Regions from separate parts of the Bradyrhizobium sp. 930_D9_N1_4 genome, predicted to be linked through region 2. Evidence: predicted binding sites of a transcription regulator. Region 2 holds the regulator's gene; each other region holds the start of a gene.
The links. The regulator PhoB, encoded in region 2, activates phosphate uptake and scavenging genes when phosphate is short. The targets are predictions, from matches to a motif close to TGTCATNNANCTGTCAT.
Positions count from the first base shown of each region.

Region 1 (6,388 bases), 2.7 Mb from region 2:
TTCAACTCACCACGGGCGCGATCAGGAAATTCTCCGACGCCGCGCTGCCTGCCGTCCTGCATACGTCCCCCTCGATCCGGACCTTGCCGGTCGCGAGCAGCCGAAGCGCTTCGGGATAGATGCGGTGCTCGACTTCGAGAATGCGCTCCGACAGCGTCGCGCCGGTGTCGTGGTCGCTGACGGGCACCGCCCCCTGCATCACGATCGGGCCGGCGTCGGTCTCGGGGATCACGAAGTGCACTGTCGCGCCAGACAGTTTGACGCCGGCGCGCAGGGCCTGGCCGTGCGGGTCGAGGCCGGGGAACGACGGGAGCAGCGACGGATGGATGTTGAGCATCCGCCCGTACCACGTCTTGGTGAACTCGGCCGTGAACAGGCGCATGAAGCCGCCGAGGCAGATCAGCTCGATGCCGTGCTCATCCAGCGCAGCCTGCAGCACCTTCTCGAAACCGGCGCGATCCTTGCCGAACGGCTTGCTCTCGATCACCAGCGTCTTCACGCCGCTCGCCACGGCCCGTTCGAGCCCCACCGCATCGGCCTTGTTCGAGATGACGAGCGAGATCTCCGCCGGGAAATCCGCAACCGCAGCGGCCCTGATCAGCGCGGACATGTTGGAGCCGCGGCCGGAAATCAGGATGGCGACGCGGCGCTTCAACGCAGCGCCAGTCATCACAGAGCCATGTCGAGATGGCCGTTATAGACGACGCGGTGCTCGCCCTCGGCCGGAATCACGGTGCCGAGCTGCGCCACGGTCTCGCCGGCTTCGGTGAAGACCTGCACGACCTGATCGACCTTGTCGGGCTCGACGATCGCGATCATGCCGATGCCGCAGTTGAAGGTGCGCAGCATTTCCAGCTCGGCAATGCCGGCTTGTGCGGCCAGCCATTTGAACACCGGCAGCACCGGCAGGCGCGCAAGGTCAATGCCGACACCGAGATGGCTCGGCAGCACGCGCGGAATGTTGTCGGTGAAACCGCCGCCTGTGATGTGGGCGAGCCCCTTTACCGCGCCGGTCTCGCGGATCGCACGCAGGCAAGATTTGACGTAGAGGCGCGTCGGCGTCAGCAGCGCGCCGCCAAGGGTCATCACGGGAGAAAAAGGCGCAGGCGCCTCGAAGCCGAGACCGGATTGTTCCACGATCTTGCGCACCAGCGAGAAGCCGTTGGAGTGCACGCCCGACGAGGCCAGGCCGATCACGGCATCGCCCGCGGCGATGTCCTTGCGCGGCAGCAGCGTGCCCCGCTCCGCCGCCCCGACGGCAAAACCGCCGAGGTCGTAGTCGCCGTCCTTGTAAAGGCCGGGCATCTCGGCGGTCTCGCCGCCGATCAGGGCGCAGCCGGATTCGCGGCAGCCCTCGGCAACGCCCGCGACGATCGAGGCAGTCGCCTCCGGGTCGAGCTTGCCGCAGGCGAAATAGTCCAGAAAGAACAGCGGCTCGGCGCCTTGCACCACGAGGTCGTTGACGCTCATGGCGACGAGGTCGATGCCGATCCCGCCATGCAGGCCGGTTTCGATCGCGATCTTGACCTTGGTACCGACGCCGTCGGTGGCCGCGACCAGGATGGGGTCCCTGAATCCGGCTGCCTTGAGGTCGAACAGGCCACCGAATCCGCCGATCTCGGCGTCGGCGCCGGGCCGTGCAGTGGCGCGCACCATCGGCTTGATCATATCGACCAGGCGGTTGCCCGCGTCGATATCGACGCCTGAATCGGCGTAGGTAAGGCCGTTTTTGCGGTCGGTCATGCCCGATTTCCAGTGGGTTTGCGGCTGGTTACGTCGAATTCCGGGGACACGCAATGGCAAGCGTCGCGCCGCACCCTATAGTATGTAGATATCAACCGGTTCAGCCTCCAACGGGGCCGGATTTGAGGTCAAGTTGGGTGCCGGGAAGCGCCGCGTGAGTATTCCGAATATCATTACCCTGGGCCGCATCCTGCTGGTCCCGATCATCGTCTGGGCCATCGTGTCGAGCCAAATGGAGGTGGCGTTCGCCGTCTTCCTGATTGCCGGCATCAGCGATGCCGTCGACGGCTTTCTGGCCAAGCGCTTCAACATGACGAGCGAGCTCGGCGCCCTGCTCGACCCGCTCGCCGACAAGGCGCTGCTGGTGTCGATCTACCTCGCCCTCGGCATCTGGGGCGACATCCCGCGCTGGATCGTGATCCTGGTGGTGTCGCGCGACATCATGATCGTCACGGCTGTGATCGTGTCCTGGCTGTTCGACAAGCCGGTCGAGATGAAGCCGTCGAAAGTGTCCAAGCTCAACACCGCGGCCCAGGTGTCCTATGCCGCACTGGTGCTGGCTTCTCTCGCCTTCGGTTTCAGGCCGAGCCCTTATGATATGATCCTGATGGGCCTCGTCACGGTCTTCACGCTCTCCTCGGTGTCGCTGTACCTCGTCGAGTGGCTGCGGCACATGAGTACGATCGAGGCCAAGTAGCGCGATCGAGCCAAATGAGCCCGGAAGCGGCCCCGTAAAAGGCCAACTCCGGCTCGATCAAGTCGAATTTCTTCAAACCAGGCCGGTGCGCCGGCACGGAGCAAAGCAAGCGTGGCAGGCCGCGTTCATCCCCGACAATTGGCGTTCTCGCTTCCGCATGCGGAGAGCCTCAGCCGGGACAATTTCCTCGAAGGCCCCGCCAACGAGGCCGGTCTTGCCCTCATCGACGCCTGGCCGGAATGGCCGAACAGGATCATGTGGCTGGCCGGCCCGGAAGGCAGCGGCAAGAGCCATCTCGCCGCGATCTGGGCCGAAGATGCCGGCGCACGCTCGGCCGCGGCCAATGGCCTGACCACCGAAGCCGTCCCGGGCGCGCTCGCCACCGGCGCGCTGGTGGTCGAAGACCTCAGGGCCGGGGAATTCGACGAGCGCGCCCTGTTCCACTTGATGAACCTCGCCCGCGAGGATGGCGCCTACGTCCTCTTCGCCGGCCGCGAAGTGCCGGCGGCACTGGAGATCGAGCTGCGGGACCTGCGCTCGCGCCTGCGCACCGTGCCTGTCATCTCGCTGCTGCCGCCCGACGACCAGCTCTTCCGCGGCCTGATCGTCAAATTCTGCGCCGACCGCCAGCTTGCCGTGGATGAGAGCGTCGTCAGCTACCTCGCCACCCGCCTGGAGCGGTCTTCGGCCGCCGCCCGGCAGGCCGTGGAACTGCTCGACAGCGAGGCCCTGCGCCTCGGCCGCCCCGTCACCAGGGCATTGGCCGCAGAGCTGCTCCGGGACGTGTGACCCGTCCGTCGGCCTCAAGGCCGCTTGACGTGGCGAAGCAGCGGAACATCAATGTCATCGAAACGTCATCGGACTAACACATGCTCCCGCCGATTTTGCGCGTAGGTCGCAAATTGGGACGAACTGGATGGACCGACTTCTCATGGACTCCGCGCAAGCTGTTGAAACGAAAGAAAAAGCCACGGAGACCGAGGGTCTGCCCGCAATCGCCTCGAGCCCCGAGCGATTCATCAATCGCGAGCTGTCCTGGCTGCATTTCAACCGCCGCGTCCTGGAGGAATCGGTCAATCTCAGCCATCCCGTGCTGGAGCGGGTGCGATTCCTGTCGATTTCGGCGAATAACCTCGACGAGTTCTTCATGGTCCGCGTCGCCGGCATCAAGGCCCAGGTGCGCGAGGGGATCGCCGAGCGCAGCCCCGACGGCCTGACGCCGTCCGAGCAGCTCGCGCTGATCAACCGCACCGTCTCGGAGCTGGCCAGCGACCAGCAGGCGATCTGGGCCGATTTGCGCGGCACGCTCGCCGACGTCGGCATCGCACTGGTCGAGGGCAAGGACGTCACCAAGGCGGAACGGAGCTGGATCGAGGACTACTTCCTCCACAACGTGTTTCCGCTGCTGACGCCGCTGGCGATCGACCCCGCCCACCCCTTCCCGTTCATCCCGAGCCTCGGCTTTACCATCGCGCTCCAGCTCACGCGCGCCGTCGACGGCAAGCAGATGAACGCGCTGATCCGCATGCCCGGCAAGATCGACCGCTTCATCCGGCTGCCGACCGAGGGCAAGGTGGTGCGCCTGATCTCGCTGGAACAGGCGACCGCGCTGTTCATCAACCGCCTGTTCCCCGGCTACAATCTGCACGGACACGGCTCTTTCCGTGTCCTCCGCGACTCCGAGCTCGAAATCGAGGAAGAGGCCGAAGACCTCGTTCGCCTGTTCGAAACCGCGCTGAAGCGTCGCCGCCGCGGCTCGGTGATCCGGCTCGAGATCGATGCCAAGATGCCGGAGCAGCTGCGCAGCTTCGTGCAGCATGCGCTCTCGGCCGCCGACGACGAGGTGTTCCTGGTCGACGGTGTGCTGGCGATGAACGAGCTCTCGCAGCTCACCCGCCTCGACCGGCCCGACCTCGAATTCACCCCCTACGTGCCGCGCCACCCCGAGCGGGTGCGCGAGCATGGCGGCGACATCTTTGCCGCGATCCGCCAGAAGGATCTCGTCGTCCATCACCCCTATGAATCCTTCGACGTGGTGGTGCAGTTCCTCCAGCAGGCCACGCGCGACCCCGACGTCGTCGCGATCAAGCAGACGCTCTACCGCACCTCCAACAATTCGCCGATCGTGCGTGCGCTCGCGGAAGCCGCCGAGGCCGGCAAATCCGTCACCGCGCTGATCGAGTTGAAGGCGCGCTTCGACGAGGAGGCCAACATCCGCTGGGCGCGCGACCTCGAACGCGCCGGCGTGCAGGTCGTCTACGGCTTCCTCGAACTGAAGACGCACGCAAAGCTGTCGATGGTGGTGCGCCGCGAGGGCGGCAGCCTCACGACTTACGTCCACACCGGCACCGGCAATTATCACCCGGTCACCGCGCGCATCTACACCGACCTCTCCTACTTCACCTCGGAACCGACCATCGGGCGCGACGCCGCGCGCGTGTTCAACTTCATCACCGGCTATGCCGCGCCGAGCGATCTCGAAAAGATGGCGGTGTCGCCGCTGACCTTGCGCAAGCGCATCATCGAGCACATCCAGGGCGAGACCGCGCATGCGCGCCACGGCCGTTCCGGCGCGGTCTGGATGAAGATGAATGCGCTGGTCGACCCCGACATCATCGACGCGCTCTACGAGGCCTCGCAGGCCGGCGTGCAGGTCGAACTCGTGGTGCGAGGAATCTGCTGCCTCAGGCCCGGCATCCCTGGCCTGTCGGAGAACATCCGCGTCAAATCGATCATCGGACGCTTCCTGGAACACGGCCGAATCTACTGCTTCGGCATGGGCCAGGGCCTGCCGAGTGCCAAAGCGGCTGTGTATATCTCGTCGGCCGATATGATGCCGCGCAACCTCGACCGCCGCGTCGAAGTGCTGTGTCCGCTGCAAAATCCCACGGTGCATCAGCAGGTTCTCGAGCAGATCATGGTCGCGAACCTGAAGGACAATGAGCAGAGCTGGCAATTGTTGCCGGACGGGTCCTCAACGCGTATGAAGACCGCGAAGGGCGAGGAGCCTTTCAACGTCCACAACTACTTCATGACAAATCCGAGTCTGTCTGGCCGTGGAAAGTCGCTCAAGGAATCCTCTCCGCGTCGTCTCACGCGCCGTAATGAACGTCATCAATCCTGATCCGGGATCGCTGACGTGACGCGGCCGCGCAAGCGCGGCTCGAGCGTCGCGGTCATCGATATCGGCTCCAACTCGGTCCGCCTCGTCGTCTACGAGGGACTGACGCGGGGCCTGATTCCGATCTTCAACGAGAAGACACTGTGCGGCCTCGGGCGCGAGGTGCAGAGCACGGGATTGCTCGCGCCTGACGCCGTCGACAAGGCGCTGACGTCGCTCAAGCGCTTCCGCGCACTGTGCCGGGTGATGCAGGTCGGACGCGTGTTCGCAATTGCGACCGCAGCCTGCCGCGATGCCTCCAACGGCCCGGACTTCATTGCAAAGGCCGAGCGCATCTGCGCCGTGAAGATCGAGATCCTGTCGGGCCCGCGCGAGGCGCGGCTGTCGGCGCTCGGCGTCATCTCCGGCATCCATCATCCCGACGGCATCGTCGGTGATCTCGGCGGCGGCTCGCTCGAGCTGATCGACGTGCGCAAGAACGCCGTTCGCAGCGGCGTGACGCTGCCGCTCGGCGGCCTCGCGCTCCAGGACCTTGCGCACAAATCGCTCAAGCGCGCCGACCGGATCGTGCGCGAGGAGATCGACGAGGTCCAGTTGCTCACCGCGGGCCGTGGCCGCACCTTCTACGCTGTTGGTGGCACCTGGCGCGCGCTGGCGCGCATCCACATCATCCAGAGTGGTTATCCGCTCCAGGTGATGCACGGCTATTCGATTTCGGCCGCCGAAGCGCTCGACTTCTCGCGGCGTCTGCGTCGTCTTGCGGCCACCGGCATGCTCGCCGACATCGAGAGCGTCGCCGACGCACGCCGTCCGCTTCTCACCTATGC
Region 1 is NZ_CP197236.1:3,399,142-3,405,529, reverse strand. It holds gene purN (phosphoribosylglycinamide formyltransferase) at 2-670, opposite strand; gene purM (phosphoribosylformylglycinamidine cyclo-ligase) at 670-1,743, opposite strand; gene AB7532_RS15890 (CDP-alcohol phosphatidyltransferase family protein) at 1,898-2,440, shown strand; gene AB7532_RS15885 (chromosomal replication initiator DnaA) at 2,552-3,229, shown strand; gene AB7532_RS15880 (RNA degradosome polyphosphate kinase) at 3,372-5,564, shown strand; gene ppx (exopolyphosphatase) at 5,580-6,388, shown strand, end outside.
Region 1: the regulator PhoB is predicted to act here: its motif matches at 3,282-3,298, upstream of AB7532_RS15880 (RNA degradosome polyphosphate kinase).

Region 2 (6,388 bases):
GACGTCGTCATCCGCGGGCTCTGCTTTGCCGCAGCCGTCTTCGGCGTCACCTGGCTCGCGCTGATCCTGGTCACGCTGCTCTTCAACGGCCTGGCCGGCCTGAACCTCGAGCTCTTCGTCGCGGACACTCCGCCTCCGGGCTCGACCGAAGGCGGCCTGCGCAACGCCATCGTCGGTTCGGTCATCATGACGGTGATCGGCGTCGGCATCGGCGCGCCGCTCGGCCTGTTCGCCGGCACCTATCTTGCCGAATACGGCCGCAACGATCGCCTAACCTCGGTGATCCGTTTCATCAACGACATCCTGCTCTCGGCGCCCTCGATCATCATCGGCCTGTTCATCTATGGCGCGGTGGTGGTGCCGATGCGCGGCTTCTCGGCGATCGCAGGCAGCCTTGCGCTTGCCGTCATCGTGATCCCGGTGGTGCTGCGCACGACCGAGGACATGCTGCTGTTGGTGCCGAATCCCCTGCGCGAGGCGGCTTCCGCGCTCGGCCTGCCGCGCTCGCTGGTGATCAAGCGGATCGCCTATCGTGCGGCCCGGTCGGGTCTCATCACCGGCGTGATGCTGGCGACTGCCCGCGTCGCCGGCGAGACCGCGCCGCTGCTGTTCACGGCGCTGTCGAACCAATTCTTCAGCCTGGGCCTGAACAAGACGATGGCCAACCTGCCGGTGACCATCAACAACTTCGTGCAGAGCCCCTATGCCTACTGGAAGCAGTTGGCCTGGAGCGGCGCCCTGCTGATCACTTTGACCGTGCTTGCCCTGAACATTGGCGCACGCATCCTGAGCGCCGAGAGGACTGCAAAATGAGCGACATGTCTGTTTCCGTCAGTACGGCCTCCGTCCATCCCGGCTCGCAGCCGCTGCCCGAAGCTCCGGCCAAGGTGACGGTTCGCAACCTCAATTTCTATTACGGCGAGCACCACGCGCTGAAGAACATCAACCTGACGCTCGGCGCCAACCGCGTCACGGCGTTCATCGGCCCGTCGGGCTGCGGCAAGTCGACCCTGCTGCGCATCTTCAACCGGATGTACGACCTCTATCCGGGCCAGCGCGCCACCGGTCAGCTCATGCTAGACCAGACCAACGTCCTCGACCCCAGGCTGGACCTCAATCTGCTGCGCGCCCGCGTCGGCATGGTGTTCCAGAAGCCGACGCCGTTCCCGATGACGATCTACGAGAACATCGCGTTCGGCATCCGCCTCTATGAGAAGATCTCGAAATCCGAGATGGATGGCCGCGTCGAGAAGGCGCTGCGTGGCGGCGCGCTCTGGAACGAGGTCAAGGACAAGCTCAATGCCTCCGGCCTGTCGCTCTCCGGCGGCCAGCAGCAGCGCCTCTGCATCGCCCGCACCGTCGCGGTACGGCCCGAGGTGATCCTGTTCGACGAGCCCTGCTCGGCGCTCGACCCGATCTCGACCGCCAAGGTCGAGGAGCTGATCCAGGAGCTGTCCGAGGATTACACGATCGCGATCGTCACCCATAACATGCAGCAGGCGGCGCGCGTCTCCGGCAAGACCGCCTTCATGTATCTCGGCGAGCTGATCGAGTTCGACGACACCAACAAGATCTTCACGTCGCCGAGCGATCGGCGCACGCAGGATTACATCACCGGCCGGTTCGGCTGAGGAGACGGGACATGGGTTCTGAACATACCGCAAAAGCCTTCGACACCGACCTGCAGGAACTCACCCGCCTGGTCGCCGAGATGGGCGGCATCGCCGAGCGCATGATCGTCGATTCCGTCGGCGCATTGATCCGCCGCGACGTCGCGCTCGGTCAGCGCGTCGTCACCATCGACGCCGAGCTGGACGCGCTCCAGAAGAAGATCGAGGAGCGTGCCGTTCTCACCATCGCACGCCGCCAGCCGATGGCGGTCGATCTGCGCGAGATCGTCGGCGCGATGCGCGTCGCCACCGATCTCGAACGCATCGGCGACCTCGCCAAGAACATGGGCAAGCGCGTCGCGGCGCTGGAGACGGACTTCCATCCGCTCAAACTGTTCCGCGGCCTCGAGCACATGACCGACCTCGTGCAGCAGCAGGTCAAGTCGGTGCTGGACGCCTACGCCGCGCACGACCTGCCGGCGGCGATGGCGGTGTGGAAGGGCGACGAGGAAGTCGACGCCATCTGCACATCGCTGTTCCGCGAGCTCCTCACCTACATGATGGAGGATCCGCGCAACATCTCGTTCTGTATCCATCTGATGTTCTGCGCCAAGAACATCGAGCGCATCGGCGACCACGCCACCAACATCGCCGAGACCGTGTTCTACATGATCGAGGGACAGGCGATCACCGACAAGCGTCCGAAGGGCGACATGACGACTTTCGCCACGTCGGTCCCGAATACCTGATTTCCTGAAGGAGCGACGACCCGATGGGCGCACGCATTATGGTGGTTGAAGACGAGGAAGCTCTCACCGAGCTGCTTCGCTACAACCTCGAAGGCGACGGCTATGACGTCGAGACGGTGATGCGCGGCGACGACGCCGACACCCGCCTCAAGGAGCACATCCCCGATCTGATCGTGCTCGACTGGATGCTGCCGGGGCTGTCAGGCATCGAATTGTGCCGGCGGCTTCGTACCCGCCCCGAGACCAAGCAGCTCCCGATCATCATGCTCACCGCACGCGGTGAGGAGAGCGAGCGGGTCCGCGGGCTAGCGACCGGTGCCGACGACTACATCGTCAAGCCGTTCTCGGTGCCGGAGCTGTTGGCGCGTGTGAAGGGCCTGCTCAGGCGCGCTAGCCCCGAGCGGCTCGCCACCGTGCTCGCCTATGGCGACATCGAGCTCGACCGCGACAAGCGCCGCGTGGCGCGCTCGGGCCGGCCGATCGATCTCGGCCCGACCGAATATCGCCTGCTGGAGTTCTTCTTGGAGCATCCGGGCCGGGTGTTCTCGCGCGAGCAGCTGCTCGACAGCGTCTGGGGCCGCGACATCTATATCGACGAGCGCACCGTCGACGTCCATATCGGCCGCCTGCGCAAGTTGCTCAATCTCGGCCGCGAGCAGGATCCGATCCGCACCGTCCGCGGCGCCGGCTACGCGCTCGACGACCGCTTTGCGAAGGCAGAGCAGGCGTCAAGCTAACGGCCAATAAGCCAACAAAAAAGCGCGCCGGATGGCGCGCTTTTCTTTTTCTCGATGTCGCCTGAGGCCGTGCTCAGCGCGGCCCGGGCTTTGCCGGTGCACGGCGACGATCAGCGGCCGGCTGATACGCGACGCGCGAGTGCTGGGCGCAGTAAGGCAGGCCCGAGAGCGCCTTGCCGCCGCAGAAGAAGAAATCCGGGCTCGAGGGATCGCCGACCGGCCAGTGGCAGGTGGCTTCGTTCAGCTCCAGCAGCGACAGCCGCTGGCTCATCGGCACCACGTTGTCGTAAGTAACCGGTTCAGCCTCGACTTCGACCTCGAAGGCCTGCGCCAGCGCGGTGTTGCCGCGTGCGATGGGACGGCTCACCCGCATCATGTGCTGGGCGGGACGCGCCTTGCGCGGCCGGGGCGCAGCGGATGAGGGGCTCTTGGCGCGGCCGGACAGGCCGAGCCTGTGCACCTTGCCGATCACGGCGTTGCGGGTGACATTACCGAGCTCTGCCGCGATCTGGCTGGCCGAAAGTCCGGCCTCCCAGAGCTTTTTCAGCTGCTCGACGCGATCATCCGACCAGGTCAAAACCGTCATTGCACCCTTTCCTTCGCCGGCGCCTGCCATCCTGGGGCCGCACAGCGAATGCCTAAGCTTCGAAAAACCCGTGCCGCCAGAATCCCTTAAGGCTCGCCGGGCGCAACTTGAACGCCCGAACGCTTACGCCGGTACAAGAGGACTCTTGGGATCAGAACTGCCGCACGAGATGTCGTATCTGACAAGCCAAACGCTACAATATGGCGTGACTCACGCGCAAGAGTCCGCCGACTCGCTTCCACATGTTCCGTGGCGAAAATCCCGCAAATCGCCACCGCAAGACTACGGATTCTGCGTTTCGCGAGGCTTTCCGGGCGGCATTGACACCCGTCTTGCCAGGCATAAGATAGCCCCACGTGCCGCCCTTAAAAGGCGGCACGTTTCGTTTTCCGGGCCGGTTGATGGTGCGTTGCGCAATGCACGCTCACACCGTCCGCAACAATCAAGTGACCGTCATGACTAACAGCGCAGCGCCGCATTTGCTCCCCGTTTTCGCCAGGTCCGACCTCGGTTTCGAGCGCGGCGAAGGCTGCTGGCTGATCGCGACCAATGGCGACCGCTACCTCGATTTTACCTCCGGCGTCGCCGTGAACGCGCTCGGCCATGCCCATCCCGCGCTGGTCACGGCGTTGCAGGAGCAGGCGACGAAGCTCTGGCACATGTCGAACCTGTTCCAGAGCCCGGACGGCGAAAAGCTTGCCGCGCGCCTGTGCCATGAGAGCTTTGCGGACTTCGTGTTCTTCTGCAATTCCGGCGCCGAGGCGCTGGAGGGTGTGATCAAGCTGGTCCGCCATCATCACTTCTCCAAGGGGCACCCGGAACGCTATCGCATCATCACCTTCGAAGGCGCCTTCCACGGCCGCACGCTGGCAACGCTGGCTGCGACGGGCTCGGCAAAATATCTCGAAGGTTTTGGACCGCCGATGGATGGTTTCGACCAGATCCCGCACGGTGACATCGAGGCCGTGAAGAAGGCGATCGGTCCGCAGACCGCCGGCATCCTGATCGAGCCGATCCAGGGCGAGGGCGGCGTGCGCTCGGCGACGCCTTCCTTCCTGAGGGCGTTGCGCCAGCTTTGCGACGAGAAGGGCCTGCTGCTCGCGTTCGACGAGGTGCAGACCGGCATGGGCCGCACCGGCGATCTGTTCGCGCATCGGCGCACCGGTGTGACACCCGACGTGATGTCGCTGGCGAAGGCGCTCGGCGGCGGCTTCCCGATCGGCGCGATCCTGGCGACCGCGGATGCGGCGTCCGGGATGGGGCCGGGCTCCCACGGCTCGACCTTCGGCGGCAATCCGTTGGCGATCGCGGCGGCGAATGCCGTGCTCGACGTGATGCTCAAGCCCGGCTTCTTCGACCACGTGCAGAGGATGTCGCTGCTGCTCAAGCAGAAGCTCGCTTCCGTGATCGACCGGCATCCTGATGTCGTCAGCGAAGTGCGCGGCGAGGGGCTTCTGATCGGCATCAAGGCCGTGGTGCCCTCCGGCGACCTGGTCGCGGCGCTGCGCAACGAAAAACTGCTCACCGTCGGCGCCGGCGACAACGTCGTGCGCTTCCTGCCACCCTTGATCGTCACCGAAGCGGAGATCGAGGACAGCGTCGGGCGGTTAGAGCGTGCCTGCACTGCGCTTGCCGGCAACAAGCGGGCGGCAAGCTGATGAGCAAGTCCCCGAGTAAAACGCCGAAGCACTTCCTCGATATCAACGAGCTGCCGCTGTCGGAGCTCAAGAGCATGCTCGCAGCCTCCTCCGCCATGAAGGCGAAGCAGAAGGCGCATCAGCCGGTGAGGCCGCTCGAAGGCAAGACGCTGGCGATGATCTTCGAGCGTCCCTCGACCCGCACCCGCGTGTCGTTCGACGTCGCCATGCGCCAGCTCGGCGGCGAGCCCATCATGCTCACCGGCGCCGAGATGCAGCTCGGCCGCGGCGAGACCATCGCCGACACCGCGCGCGTTCTCTCGCGCTATGTCGACGCCATCATGATCCGCATCCTCAATCACGAGGCCCTGCTGGAGCTTGCGGAATATGCGACCGTGCCCGTCATCAACGGCCTGACGCGGCGCTCGCATCCGTGCCAGGTGATGGCCGACCTCATGACCTACGAGGAGCATCGCGGCCCGATCGAGGGCCGGACGGTGGCCTGGACCGGCGACGACAACAACGTGCTGGCCTCCTGGGCGCACGCCGCCGAGCGCTTCAAGTTCAAGCTCAACGTCGCCACGCCGCCGGAGCTCGCACCGAAAAAGGCGATGCGCGACTTCATCAAATCGACCGGCGCGTCGATCGTGCTCGGCACCGATGCGGAAGCCGCCGTGAAGGGCGCCGATTGCGTCGTCACCGACACCTGGGTGTCGATGGGCGACAAGGAAGGCGAGCACCGTCACAACGTGCTCAAGCCCTACCAGGTCAATTCCAAGCTGATGTCGCTGGCCAAGTCCGATGCGCTGTTCATGCACTGCCTGCCCGCCCATCGCGGCGAGGAAGTCACGGACGAGGTGATCGACGGCCCGCAATCGGTCGTGTTCGACGAGGCCGAAAACCGCCTGCATGCGCAGAAGGGCATTCTGGCCTGGTGCTTCGACGCGGTGAAGTGATGAGGCGACGGAGCGGTGGCTGCGCCACCCTCCGCTGTCGTCCCGGACAAGCGAAGCGCAGATCCGGGACCCATAACCACAGGACGTCGTTTGACGAGGACTCGGAGTTGTCG
Region 2 is NZ_CP197236.1:701,794-708,181, forward strand. It holds gene pstA (phosphate ABC transporter permease PstA) at 1-813, shown strand, start outside; gene pstB (phosphate ABC transporter ATP-binding protein PstB) at 810-1,631, shown strand; gene phoU (phosphate signaling complex protein PhoU) at 1,643-2,359, shown strand; gene phoB (phosphate regulon transcriptional regulator PhoB) at 2,383-3,096, shown strand; gene AB7532_RS03275 (GcrA family cell cycle regulator) at 3,170-3,682, opposite strand; gene AB7532_RS03280 (aspartate aminotransferase family protein) at 4,138-5,340, shown strand; gene argF (ornithine carbamoyltransferase) at 5,340-6,275, shown strand.

Region 3 (6,388 bases), 590 kb from region 2:
GGGCGGCCTCGAGGCGCTTGAGCAGCGGCGTCAGCGTGCCTGAATCCAGGAACAGCTTTTCGCCGATGTCCTTGATCGGCACGTCGTCGCGCTCCCACAGCACCAGCATCACCAGATATTGCGGATAGGTCAGGCCGAGGCGGTCCAGCAGCGGCTTGTAGACGCGGTTGAAGGCGTGCGCGGCGGAATAGACCGCGAAGCAGATCTGGTTGTCGAGGCGTTGCGGATCGAGGGTCGACAGTTTCCGGGGCATTGAGAATCTCGTGAGGCTTTCCTCATTCTGGGGCCGGCCGCGGGCACATTCAATTGCGAACAATTAAATGTGAGGCATGCAAATTTCAATTGTGCGCAATCTAATTGTTTGCGATATACATCGCACCCCAACCGAAGACCCGAGGAGACGAAAATGTCCGTGAACGTCCTCTACAAGACCAGCGCAAAAGCCACCGGCGGCCGCGACGGCCATGCTGCGACCCTCGACGGCGCGCTCGACGTCAAGCTCACCACGCCGAAGGAGCTCGGCGGCGGCGGCGGTGCCGGCAACAATCCCGAGCAGCTGTTTGCGGCCGGCTATGCCGCCTGCTTCATCGGCGCGATGAAGTTCGTATCCTCGCAGGGCGGGCCGAAGGTTCCGGCCGACGCATCGGTGACCTCGACCGTCGGCATCGGCCCGCGTGCGGCCGGCGGCTTCGGTCTCGACATCGATCTCGCCGTCTCGCTGCCTGGCCTCGCCCGTGCGGAGGCCGAGGCGCTGGTCGAGAAGGCGCACCAGGTGTGCCCGTACTCCAATGCCACCCGCGGCAATGTCGACGTTCGCCTGACGGTCGTCTGATCACACGGCGGATTGGCTGGCCCGAGATCCCCCTCGGGCCGGCCGCTTCCGTTTGATTTGCCACGTTGCGGGATAGAAGCGCGGCACCGCATACGGCCCTACGCACCAAACCATTGCTGGCTCAAAAAAACCTCGCTAGGCCTGTGATCAATGATCGCCACAGGGGAAGCGAAGGCATGACTGAAGCCGTTTTGGGCGCAATGAGCGGACTGCGCGTCATCGATCTCACGCGCGTGCTCGGCGGTCCCTACTGCACCCAGATCCTCGCCGACCATGGCGCCGACGTGATCAAGGTCGAGCCGCCCGCAGGCGACGAGGTGCGCGACTGGGGCCCTCCCTTCCACGACGAAGACGCCGCCTATTTCATCGGCATCAACCGCAACAAGCGCTCGATCGGCCTCGACCTCGCCTCCGAGGGCGGCCGTGTCGTGCTGCTGAAAATGCTGGAGACCGCCGACGTCCTGATCGAGAATTTCAAACCGGGCACGCTGGAGAAATGGGGCATCGGCAACGACGTCCTCAGCCAGAAATATCCGCGCCTCGTACATTGCCGGATCTGCGGCTTCGGCGCCGACGGTCCGCGCGGCGGCAATCCCGGCTATGACGCCATCATCCAGGCCATGACCGGCATGATCGCGGCGACCGGCTCGCCCGAGAGCGGACCGATGCGGATCGGCGTGCCCCTGGTCGACATCGGCACCGGACTGTATGCCGCGATCGGCATCCTGATGGCGCTGTCGGAGCGGCAGCGCTCAGGGCTCGGCCAGTTCCTGGAGACGACGCTGTACGAAACCGGCCTCGCCATCATGCATCCGCACACCGCGAATTATTTCATGCACGGCAAGCCGCCGTCGCTCACCGGCAACGAGCACCCGAACCTCGTGCCTTACGCGATCTTCCCGACCAAGACCGACAACATCTTCATCGGCGTCGGCAATGACGGCACCTTCCGCAAGCTCGCCAAGGAGATCGGCAAGCCCGAGCTCGGCACCGATCCGCGCTTTGCCCGCAACAAGGACCGCATCGCCAATCGCGAGGCGCTGCGCGCCGAGCTTGCCGCGGTGTTCAGCCAGCACGAGGCCGAGCCGCTGTGCAATCGCCTGCTCGCCGCAGGGCTTCCCGCAGGCCCCGTGCAGAAGATCGACCAGGCGTTGACGAATCCGCACACGATCGCGCGCGGCGATGTCATCGAGAAGGACTGGTACAAGGGCGTGGCCTCGCCGATCCGGCTCGATCGCAGCAAGCCGAACCTGCGCCGGCTGCCGCCGAAATTCAGCCAGCACGCACAGGAGGTGCTGGGCGAGTTCGGGTATTCCAAGGCCGAGATCGACGCGATGGTCGAGCAAGGCACCGTCTGCGGCCCCGAGCGCAAGCGCTGAGGTGATGCGCTCCCTCTCCCGCTTGCGGGAGAGGGTCGGGCATAGGTTTCGGAGCTCGCGGCCTGACGGCTGCCTCACACAATCGATGCCGCACTGCGGCGCGGGCGCGCATGTGCACCGCGAACGGAGGAGGCTGTCCGCTTCGTCTTCGCCTATTTGACGGCTTCCCTTTTCCAGCGCTTGCCGCTTTCGTTTCTCCCGCTTACACAGTCATGTGAACGTCATATGGCGCTGCTAGCGCAAGCGATCATTTTTGACGGCCCAAGGGAGGTTTCTTGATGGCTCTTCGACACTTTGGCGCGGCTGCCGCGCTTGCAGTCACCGTTGGTTTTGGCGCGTCGCCGGCATGGGCCGCGACTGAAATCCAGTGGTGGCACGCGATGACCGGCGCCAACAACGACGTCATCGTCAAGCTCGCCACCGACTTCAACGCGTCACAGACCGACTACAAGGTGATCCCGACCTACAAGGGCAACTATCCCGATACGATGAACGCCGGCATTGCCGCGTTCCGTGCCGGCAACGCCCCGCACATCATGCAGGTGTTCGAAGTCGGCACCGCGACCATGATGGCCGCAACCGGCGCCGTGAAGCCCGTCTACAAGCTGATGGCCGATGCCGGCGAGAAGTTCGATCCCAAGATCTACCTGCCCGCCATCACCGGCTACTACTCGACCTCGAAGGGCGAGATGCTGTCCTTCCCCTTCAACTCGTCGTCGACCGTGATGTGGGTCAACCTCGACGAACTCAAGAAGGCCAATGTCGAGATCCCGAAGACCTGGCCCGAAACCTTCGAGGCCGCCAAGAAGCTGAAGGCTGCCGGTCACGACACCTGCGGCTTCTCGGGCTCCTGGGTCACCTGGGTCAATCTCGAGCAGCTCTCCGCCTGGCACAACGTGCCGCTCGCCAGCAAGGCCAACGGCCTCGACGGTTTCGACACCGTGCTCGAGTTCAACGGTCCGCTGCAGGTCAAGCATCTCGAAACCCTGGTCGAGCTGCAGAAGACCAAGGTCTACGACTATGCCGGCCGCACCAACACCGGCGAAGGCCGCTTCACCTCGGGCGAATGCGCGATCTACCTGACCTCCTCGGCCTTCTTCGGCAACGTCAAGGCGCAGGCCAAGTTCAACTTCGGCGCCGTGCCGATGCCGTATTATCCGGACGTCAAGGGCGCGCCGCAGAACTCGATCATCGGCGGCGCATCGCTCTGGGTCATGGGCGGCAAGTCGGCCGACGAATACAAGGGCGTCGCGAAGTTCCTGACGTTCCTCTCCGATACCGACCGTCAGGTCTACATCCACAAGGCCTCTGGCTATCTGCCGATCACGAAGGCGGCTTACGAGAAGGCCAAGGCCGAAGGCTTCTACAAGGACCAGCCCTATCTCGAGACCCCGCTGCTCGAGCTGACCAACAAGGAGCCGACCGAGAATTCCCGCGGTCTGCGCCTCGGCAACATGGTCCAGCTGCGTGACGTCTGGTCGGAAGAGATCGAGCAGGCGCTGGCCGGCAAGAAGACCGCCAAGCAGGCGCTCGACGCCGCCGTCGAACGCGGCAACACGATGCTGCGTCAGTTCGAAAAGACCGCTGTAAAATAAGGTGAAGGCGTCGGCAGGCCGCAGGGCCCGCCGACGCCGCCCATCATGCAAAAACAGGCCATTTTCCAGTCCAAGCTATTGCCCTACGCGCTGGTCGCGCCGCAGCTGGCGATCGTCCTGATTTTCTTTTACTGGCCGGCGTTCCAGGCGGTGATCCAGTCGTTCCTGCTCCAGGACGCCTTCGGCCTGTCGACCACCTTCGTCTGGTTCGAGAATTATATCGACCTCTTCAAGGACCCCGCCTATTTCGAGGCGATCGTCCGGACCTTCCTCTTCTCGTTCGCCATCGCGGTGTCGTCGCTGTCGTTCGCGCTGCTGCTCGCGGTGATGGCGGACAAGCCGCTGCGCGGCTCGATGCTCTACCGCACGCTGCTGATCTGGCCCTATGCGGTGGCGCCGCCCGTCGTCGGCGTGCTCTGGATCTTCATGCTGCATCCCTCGCTCGGCGTGCTCTCGCGCTATCTGCGCAATTTGGGCGTCGACTGGAATCCGCTGCTCGATGGCGACCAGGCCGCGGCGCTGATCATCCTCGCCGCCGCGTGGAAGCAGATCTCCTACAATTTCCTGTTCTTCCTCGCCGGCCTGCAAGCCATCCCGAAGAGCGTATTCGAGGCCGCCGCGATCGACGGCGCGCGCCCGATGCGCAGGTTCTGGACCGTGACCTTCCCGCTGCTGTCGCCGACCATCTTCTTCCTGCTGGTCGTCAACATCGTCTACGCCTTCTTCGACACTTTCGGCATCATCGACACCATGACACGCGGCGGGCCGGGAACGTCGACGGTCACGCTGGTCTACAAGGTTTATTCCGACGGCCTGCTCGGCGGCAATCTCGGCAGCTCCGCGGCGCAATCGGTGATCCTGATGGTGATGGTCATCGTGCTGACGGGAATCCAGTTCCGCTTCGTCGAACGCAAGGTGACCTACTGATGGTCGAGGAAGAAGGTTTTCGACGCTACGTCGCGCACGCCATTCTCTGGATCGGGATCGCGATCGTCGCATTCCCCGTCTACGTCGCGTTCGTCGCCTCGACCCAGGACAACGCGCTGATCGCGAACGGACAGATGTCGCTGCTGCCGGGCGGCCATTTCTTCGAGGTCTACTACCAGACCATCTTCGTCGGCACGAGCGGCTCGACCCGCGAGCCCGTCGGCAACATGATGCTGAACTCGCTGGTGATGGCGCTGGCCATCGCGATCGGCAAGATCGCGATCTCGATCATCTCGGCCTATGCGATCGTGTATTTCCGCTTTCCGTTCCGGATGGCGATCTTCTGGATCATCTTCATCACGCTGATGCTCCCGGTCGAGGTCCGCATCTATCCGACCTACAAGATCGTCGCCGATCTGCACATGCTCGACAGCTATGCGGGTCTCGCGCTGCCGCTGATCGCGTCGGCCACCGCGACGCTGCTGTTCCGGCAATTCTTCATGACCGTGCCGGACGAGCTGCTGGAGGCCTCGCGCATCGACGGCGCCGGTCCCTTGCGCTTCTTCTGGGACACGCTGCTGCCGCTGTCGCGCACCAACATGGCGGCACTGTTCGTGATCCTTTTCATCCTCGGCTGGAACCAATATCTCTGGCCGCTGCTCATCACCACGCGCGACGACATGCAGACCATCCAGGTCGGCATCCGCAAGATGATCACCACCACCGACGCGCTGACCGAATGGCCGATCGTGATGGCCACCGCCGTGCTGGCGATGCTGCCGCCGGTGTTCGTCGTCGTCGCCATGCAGAAACTGTTCGTGCGCGGCCTGGTCGAGACGGAGAAGTAGAGAGTTATGGCCAACGTCACCCTGCGCAACGTCCGCAAGACCTATCCCGGCGGCTTCGAGGCCATCAAGGGCGTCAACGTCGATGTCGCCGACGGCCAGTTCTGCGTGCTGGTCGGTCCCTCCGGCTGCGGCAAGTCCACGCTGCTGCGCATGGTCGCAGGCCTCGAAACCGTCACCGGCGGCGAGATCGACATCGGCGGCCGGGTCGTCAACCAGGTCGAACCCGCCGATCGCGACATCGCGATGGTGTTCCAGAACTACGCGCTCTATCCGCATATGAGCGTCTTCAACAACATGGCCTACGGCCTGCGCAACCGCGGCATGAAGGAGGCCGAGGTCAAGACCCGCGTCGACGAAGCCGCGCGCGTGCTCGAGCTCATCCCGATGCTGGAGCGCAAGCCGCGCCAGCTCTCCGGCGGCCAGCGTCAGCGCGTCGCCATGGGCCGCGCCATCGTGCGCCAACCAAAGGTGTTTCTGTTCGACGAACCGCTGTCGAATCTCGACGCCAAGCTGCGCATCGCGATGCGCGTCGAGATCCGCAAATTGCAGCGCCGGCTCAACACGACGTCGATCTACGTCACGCACGACCAGCTCGAGGCGATGACGCTCGCCGACGTGCTCGTCGTGATGAATGGCGGCCAGGTCGAACAGGTCGGCAATCCCCTCGCGATCTACGAGAAGCCGGCGACGACTTTTGTGGCCTCCTTCATCGGGGCGCCGCCGATGAATTTGATGTCGACGCGCGCGGACGAGATCAAGTCGCAGCTCGGTGGCGGCGCAGGCGAGGCCGGCATTCTCGGCATCCGC
Region 3 is NZ_CP197236.1:114,397-120,784, forward strand. It holds gene AB7532_RS00495 (MarR family winged helix-turn-helix transcriptional regulator) at 1-253, opposite strand, end outside; gene AB7532_RS00500 (organic hydroperoxide resistance protein) at 407-832, shown strand; gene AB7532_RS00505 (CaiB/BaiF CoA transferase family protein) at 1,009-2,211, shown strand; gene ugpB (sn-glycerol-3-phosphate ABC transporter substrate-binding protein UgpB) at 2,490-3,806, shown strand; gene ugpA (sn-glycerol-3-phosphate ABC transporter permease UgpA) at 3,852-4,733, shown strand; gene ugpE (sn-glycerol-3-phosphate ABC transporter permease UgpE) at 4,733-5,581, shown strand; gene AB7532_RS00525 (sn-glycerol-3-phosphate import ATP-binding protein UgpC) at 5,588-6,388, shown strand, end outside.
Region 3: the regulator PhoB is predicted to act here: its motif matches at 2,420-2,436, upstream of ugpB (sn-glycerol-3-phosphate ABC transporter substrate-binding protein UgpB).